2 regions of the Paracoccus sp. R86501 genome follow, and region 1 is predicted to be linked to the other one. Evidence: riboswitches for the same ligand, from Rfam matches in the RefSeq annotation. Region 1 holds a riboswitch; the other holds the start of a gene.

Region 1 (3,401 bases):
TGCAGCCGGGCCAGCCGGTCGCGCAGCGCATCCGAGACGACGACCGCATCGGGACGATCGGCGATATCGACCAGACATCCGTCGAAATCCAGAAACAGCGCGGCATCTTTCGGCAGGTTGGGCGGGGTCATGTGCAGTCCTTTGATCGTGACATCATGTGAACCCCGCTATCGGGTCACGGGTTCGACCCCACGTCAACTTTTTGTGCCGCATTGCAGCAAGGTTTCAGAACTCGACCCCGATCTGGGCCTTGATGCCGGACCGGAAGGGATGCTTGATCTGGGTCATCTCGGTGACCAGATCGGCGGCCTCGATCAGGCTGTCGGGGGCACCGCGACCGGTCAGGACCACATGGGTCATCGGGGGCTTTTCGGCGGCAAGAAAGGCCAGCACCTGTTCGACATCCAGATAGCCATAGCGGAAGGCGATGTTGATTTCATCCAGCAGGACCATGCGGATATCGGGATCGCGGATCAGATCCTTGGCCTTTTCCCAGCCCGCCTGCGCCGCGGCGATATCGCGGGATTTGTCCTGGGTTTCCCATGTGAACCCCTCGCCCATGCTGTGGAACTGGCACAGGTCGGCGAAATGCGTCGTCAGCAGGCGGCGCTCGCCCGTGTCCCAAGCGCCCTTGATGAACTGCACCACCGCGCAGGGCATGTCGTGCGCGATGCAGCGCATGATCATGCCGAAGCCGCTGCTGGATTTGCCCTTGCCCGGGCCGGTATGGACGATGATCAGCCCCTTTTCGCCGGTCTTGGTTTCCATCATCCGGTCGCGGGCGGCCTTCTTCTTGGCCATTTTCTGCGCGTGCCGGGCCAGATCCTGATCGGGAATGGGGTCGGATTGGGACATCAAATCTCTCCTTCGGGTTGACAAATCGGGGCTGCGGGCCTTTGGTCGGCGCGTGTTGGTTCCTGTCGTATGGCAGGTGAAAAGGGAATGCGACAGGCAAGGCGTCACTGCCCGACCCAAGCGCAGCCGCCCCCGCGACCGTGACCGGAAAGGTCGCCCGATCCACTGGCCCCCGATGGGCTGGGAAGGTGGGACGACCGTAGGGCCCAGCCCAGAATCCGCAAGCCGGGAGACCTGCCAGCACCTGTTGATGACGGGCGAACGGGGTGTTTCGCGACCGGCAGGTGATGGCCGGAGACCCCCGTGCGATCCCCTTTCGGCCTTCACCCTTGAAGCCACAGCTTAAGGGAAGGGCCGCAATGCGCGCCATCTTGCATGTCTGCACCACCTGCCGCGGCACGGTGCCCATGGACGACCCCGATGCCCCCCGCCCCGGCGCGGTGCTGCATCAGGCCTTGTCCGACGACCCGCCCGCAGGTGTGGAAATCCGCCCCGTCGAATGTCTGTCCGCCTGTGCGCAGGGCTGCTCGGTGTCGCTGACGGGGCCGGGCAAGTGGTCCTATGTCTATGGCCGCCTGACCCCCGAAGACGCCGCAGATATCGCCACGGGTGCCGCCGCCTATGCCGCCAGCGGCGACGGCATCGTGCCGTGGCGCGAACGCCCGACCATCTTCCGCAAGCAGAGCCTTGCCCGCATCCCCCCGCAGGAGTGATCCCATGACCGATCTGACCAAGACCCCCGTGACCGTGATCACCGGCTTTCTGGGCGCGGGGAAGACCACCCTTGTGCGCCACCTGATGCAGAACCCGCAGGGCAAGCGACTGGCCGTGCTGGTCAATGAATTCGGCACGATGGGTGTGGACGGCGAGATCCTGAAAGGCTGCGCCGACGACAATTGCCCTGCCGAAAACATCATGGAGCTGTCGAACGGCTGCATCTGCTGCACGGTCGCCGATGATTTCATCCCGACGCTGGAACGGCTGATGGCCCTGCCGCAGAAGCCCGACCATATCCTGATCGAGACCTCGGGGCTGGCGCTGCCGAAACCGCTGCTAAAGGCATTCGACTGGCCCGCCATCCGGTCGCGCATTACTGTTGACGGCGTGATTGCGTTGGCCGATGCCGAAGCCGTCGCCGCAGGCCGTTTCGCCCCCGATGTCGCCGCAGTTGACGCACAGCGCGAGGCGGATGACAGCCTTGACCACGAAACGCCCCTGTCCGAGGTGTTCGAGGATCAGATCGCCTGCGCCGACGTCGTCCTGCTGACTAAGGCCGATCTGGCAGGCGAGGCTGGTGTCGCCGCCGCCCGTGCCGCCATTCTGGACCATGCCCCGCGCAAGCTGCCCATCCTGACCGTGACCGAGGGCGCGATTGACCCGCAGGTAATCCTTGGCCTCAACGCCGCCGCCGAAGACGACCTGGCCGCCCGCCCCAGCCATCACGATGGCCATGACGATCACGAACATGAAGATTTCGACACCGTCATCATCGACCTGCCCGAAATCACCGACCCCGCGCATCTGGTCGCGGCCATCGAACGTCTGGCCGTCGAACAGAACATCCTGCGCGTCAAAGGCCATGTCGCCGTGCAAGGCAAACCGATGCGTCTGCTGGTGCAGGCCGTGGGTGCGCGTGTGCGGCACCAATATGACCGCCCGTGGGGCGATCAGCCGCGCCGGTCGCAGCTGGTGGTCATCGCCGAACATGACGATGTGAAGCCCGACGCGATCCGCGCCATGCTGACCGGCGTGCCTGCCTGATGCATGTCGTCTTCCGCGAACGCCACGGGCTGGACCAGTCCGACGCCCCCTATGACCCCGGCCAGTCGCCGGCGGATCTGGTGGTGCTGTCCTTTTCGGACAGCGATCTTGGCGCCTTCGCGGCGGGCTGGCATCGCGCGGCGGGGGGGCTGCCGTCCCTGCGGCTGTGCAACCTTGTGGCGCTGCGCCATCCAGTGTCGGTTGACACCTATCTGGACCAGACGCTGTCGGGGGCCAAAGGCATCCTGATCCGCCTGATCGGGGGCGAGGCTTACTGGCCCTATGGTCTTGCCTCCGTGCAGGATCTGGCGCGTCGGCGCGGCATTGCGCTGGCCGTGCTGCCCGCCGACGGGCGCGATGATGCGCGGCTGGATCAGGTCTCTACCGTGCCCGCATCGGTGCTGCGCGTGTTGCGCCGCCATTGCGATCAGGGTGGCGCGGTGGCAGCCCAAGCGGCGCTGGCGCAGATGGCGATTGCGGCGGGCCTGCACGCGGCCCCTGTTTTGGGGCGCAAGACCCTGCCGCAGATGGGGCTGTATGACCCCGAACTGGGCATCATCGAAACGCCCCCGTCCGGCCCCTTGGCGCTGGTCACCTTCTATCGCAGTTGGCTGGCTGCCGCCGATACCGCGGCGATTGATGCGATGATCCACGCCCTGCGTGAACGTGGTTTCAACGCCTGCGGGGCCTTTGCACCGTCGCTGAAAGCACCCGGCTTTGCCGAATGGCTGCGCGGTGCCCTGCCCCAAACGCCCGCCACCATCGTCAATGCCACCGGCTTTTCG
Region 2 (3,401 bases), 1.6 Mb from region 1:
GCCTCGGTCACGCGAAAGAAGGTCTCGTTCTCCCACAGGGTGTCATCCGCATCCAGTCCGATGGCTTCGATCATCCCACAGCTCCTGCATTCGCGACCATATCTGCACGGAATGCAGGTCTTGCGCGTGTCACGCAACCCCCGGCGCAGATCGCAATGACCGCAACGTGATTGAGAAGTGCCCCCCTTTTTGGTATCAATGGGAACCGTCAGGGCAAGAAAGACCGGAACCAACCGGCATCCCCGACATCCGAGGACGAGAATCGAGGAGACAGCCCATGCTGAACCGTCTGGTGATCGCGGCAGCCACCATTATGCTGACCACCCCTCTGGCCATGGCCGGACCCATCGACAATGCCTGCGTGCGATCCGATCGCGCCCGTGGCAATGCCCCCCTGTGCGGTTGCATCCAGCAGGTTGCCAATCAGACCCTGTCACGGTCGGACCAGCGCAAGGCCGCAGCTTTCTTCCGCGATCCGCATCGTGCGCAGGAAATCCGCACCTCCAAACGCGATTCGGACAATTCCTTCTGGCGCCGCTATCGCAACTTTGCAGGTCAGGCCGAACGCCTCTGCCGCTGATCCATGCGCATCACCATTCTGACCGGCGCGGGGATATCCGCCGAAAGCGGCCTGGCAACCTTCCGCGCGTCCGACGGGCTGTGGGAAAACCACAGCATCATGGATGTCGCCACCCCCGAAGGCTTCACCAAGGACCCCGCGCTGGTTCACGCCTTCTACAACATGCGCCGCAAGGCCGCGCTCGAGGCCCAGCCGAACGCCGCGCATCTGTCGCTGCTGCGGCTGGCCACGCATCACGACCTGACACTTGTGACGCAGAACGTCGATGATCTGCACGAACGCGCAGGCAGCCGCGATGTCATCCACATGCATGGCGCATTGAACCGCGCGTGCTGTGCCGCCTGTGGGCACAACTGGCCTGCCCCCATGGTCATGCACCCCAAGGACTCCTGCCCGGCCTGTGGCAAGCCCTCCCCGCGTCCTGACATCGTCTGGTTCGGGGAAATGCCCCTGCATATGGAACGCATCTGGGACGTGCTGGAAAACAGTGACCTCTTCGTGGCCATCGGCACATCGGGCAACGTCTATCCCGCGGCAGGATTTGCCCAGCACGCGGGGCGCAACGGCGCGAAATGCCTTGAACTGAACCTCGAGGCCAGCGTCAACGCCGATGATTTCGACCAACAGATCCTTGGGCCTGCCAGTATGACCGTCCCCGGGTGGGTCGATGACATCTGTCATGCCTAGAACCCGATAAATCTTGCGTAACGGGGGCGTGATGGGCTAGGGCCATCCTGCCTCGGTTCCGGGTTCGCCCGGTGAAAAGGGAACGCAGTGAAAGTCTGCGGCTGCCCCCGCAACTGTCAGCGGTCAGCAAGGTCGGATATGCCACTGTCCCCGATGGGGGTGGGAAGGCCCGGTCAAGCGACGACCCGCCCAGCCAGGAGACCTGCCGAGCGCGATCACCCAAAGCATATGCGGGGCGCATATGTGAAACGGATCTTCCGTCGAGGTGGTATTCGCCGTTGGGGTCCCTTGGGGCCGCAGCTGACCATACCCGCCCGGCCGCGACAGGTCCGGGCATCCCGAAGGATGCAGAACGTGCCCTTGCTGTCCCGCCTTTGCCTTGCCACCGCCCTGACCGCCCCCTGCATTGCCGCCGCGCAGGAAGCACCCGTCATGCTGCCCCCCATCATCATGTCGGCCAATCAGACAGCGACCCAGCCGGGCCGCACGGGCGCCGACGTCCAGATCATCACCCGCGAGGATCTGCAGCGCGACGGGACTACGCGTCTGGTGGATTACCTTGCGACGCTTCCGGGGGTGTCGGTCACCTCGAACGGCGGGTTCGGCACGCAATCGACGCTGCGCCTGCGCGGTCTGCCGACGCAATACGTCAAGGTGCTGGTGGACGGCATCGATGTCAGCGACCCCTCGGCCCCGCAGATCCGCTTTGACGCGGGCGCCATGCTGACCGGCGACATCGCCCGGATCGAGGTGCTGAAGGGCCCCCAGAGCGCGCTCTACGGCTCCGAGGCGATCGGTGGGGTGGTCTCCATCACCACGCTGGACGCCAACCGTCAGGGTCTGCACCAGCAGGCGGGCGTGGAATACGGCAGCAACAACAGCACGCGCCTGTCCTATGGCGTGCAGGCCGCCAACGACACCCAGCGCGCCGCCCTGACGGTGCAGCATTACGAAACCGACGGTTTTTCGGTCGCCGATGAGAACGACGGCAATACCGAAGACGACGGCGCCCGCGCCACCCGCGTTACCCTCTCGGCCAGTCAGGACCTGACGCCCGATTTGACGGTGGGCGTTGCGGGCTTCTGGCAGAAGACCCGCGTCGACACCGATGGCGACTTCCCGGTGCTGGTCAACAATGCCGACCGCAGCGCGGGCATCATGCGCGGGGCGCGGGTCTTTGCCGATTACACCATGGGCGTAACCGAACACGCGTTTTCGGTGCAGCGAAGCGAAACCTCGCGGCAGGAAACCTTCGGGGGCTTCACCTATCCCTATGAGGGTGAGCGGACCGAATACGCCTATGACGGGTCCACGCTTGTCGGTCAGGACGTGACCCTTGCGTGGGGTGCCAGCCACAGTGACGAACGCTTTCAGGGCGATGCCACCGACGCACGCTATCTGACGAATTCACTCTATGCCGAGGCGCAATGGGCCGCCACGCCTGATCTCGATATCGCCCTGTCGGCGCGTCACGACCACAATTCGCAATTCGGCGGCAAGGAGACCGGGCGTCTGGCCATCGCTTGGCGCGCGACCGACACCATCACCCTGCGTGGCCAGCACGGCAGCGGCTATCGCGCGCCCTCCCCCTATGAGCTTTATGCCACATGGGGCGGCAATCCCGACCTGACCCCTGAAACCGCCATCGGCACCGAGATCGGTCTGGACTATGCCCCCACCGCCGACGTCAGCTTCGGCGTGACGCTGTTCCGTGCGAAGATCACCGATCTGATCGACTATTCGCTGGACGACTTCGGCTATGAACAGATCACCGGCGACAGCCGCACCCAGGGGATCGAACTGACCGGCGAAATCGCCATCACCGACCGCATCCGCCTGTCTGGCAACCTGACTTATACCGACACGCGCGACCCGAACGGCGATCCGCTGAACCGCGTGCCCGAACGCAGCGCGACCTTGCGGGTCGAGGGCGATCTAAACGCCTCCACCCGCGCCAGCCTTCAGGCAACCTATCAGGACGGGCTGCTGGATGACGGGACGGAAATGCCGTCCTTCACCGTGCTGAACGCCCAGATCGAGCGTGACCTGACCCCCACCACCACCGGCTATCTGCGGGTCGAGAACCTGCTGGACCGCGAATACCAGGTGCTTGAGGGCTATGGCACATCCGACC

What was found. Region 1 has a riboswitch for cobalamin ahead of SJY40_RS13180 (DUF1636 domain-containing protein). Riboswitches for the same ligand answer to the same signal wherever they lie in the genome.
Region 2: linked by a shared signal. The riboswitch ahead of SJY40_RS05155 (TonB-dependent receptor plug domain-containing protein) and the one ahead of SJY40_RS13180 (DUF1636 domain-containing protein) in region 1 are both predicted to bind cobalamin.

What each region holds. Positions count from the first base shown of each region.
Region 1 is NZ_JAXHPZ010000001.1:2,692,238-2,695,638, forward strand. It holds gene otsB (trehalose-phosphatase) at 1-131, opposite strand, end outside; gene cobO (cob(I)yrinic acid a,c-diamide adenosyltransferase) at 226-855, opposite strand; cobalamin riboswitch at 895-1,112, shown strand; gene SJY40_RS13180 (DUF1636 domain-containing protein) at 1,215-1,568, shown strand; gene cobW (cobalamin biosynthesis protein CobW) at 1,573-2,616, shown strand; gene cobN (cobaltochelatase subunit CobN) at 2,616-3,401, shown strand, end outside.
Region 2 is NZ_JAXHPZ010000001.1:1,050,151-1,053,551, reverse strand. It holds gene SJY40_RS05170 (HAD family hydrolase) at 1-74, opposite strand, end outside; gene SJY40_RS05165 (hypothetical protein) at 278-580, shown strand; gene SJY40_RS05160 (NAD-dependent deacylase) at 584-1,267, shown strand; cobalamin riboswitch at 1,304-1,492, shown strand; gene SJY40_RS05155 (TonB-dependent receptor plug domain-containing protein) at 1,622-3,401, shown strand, end outside.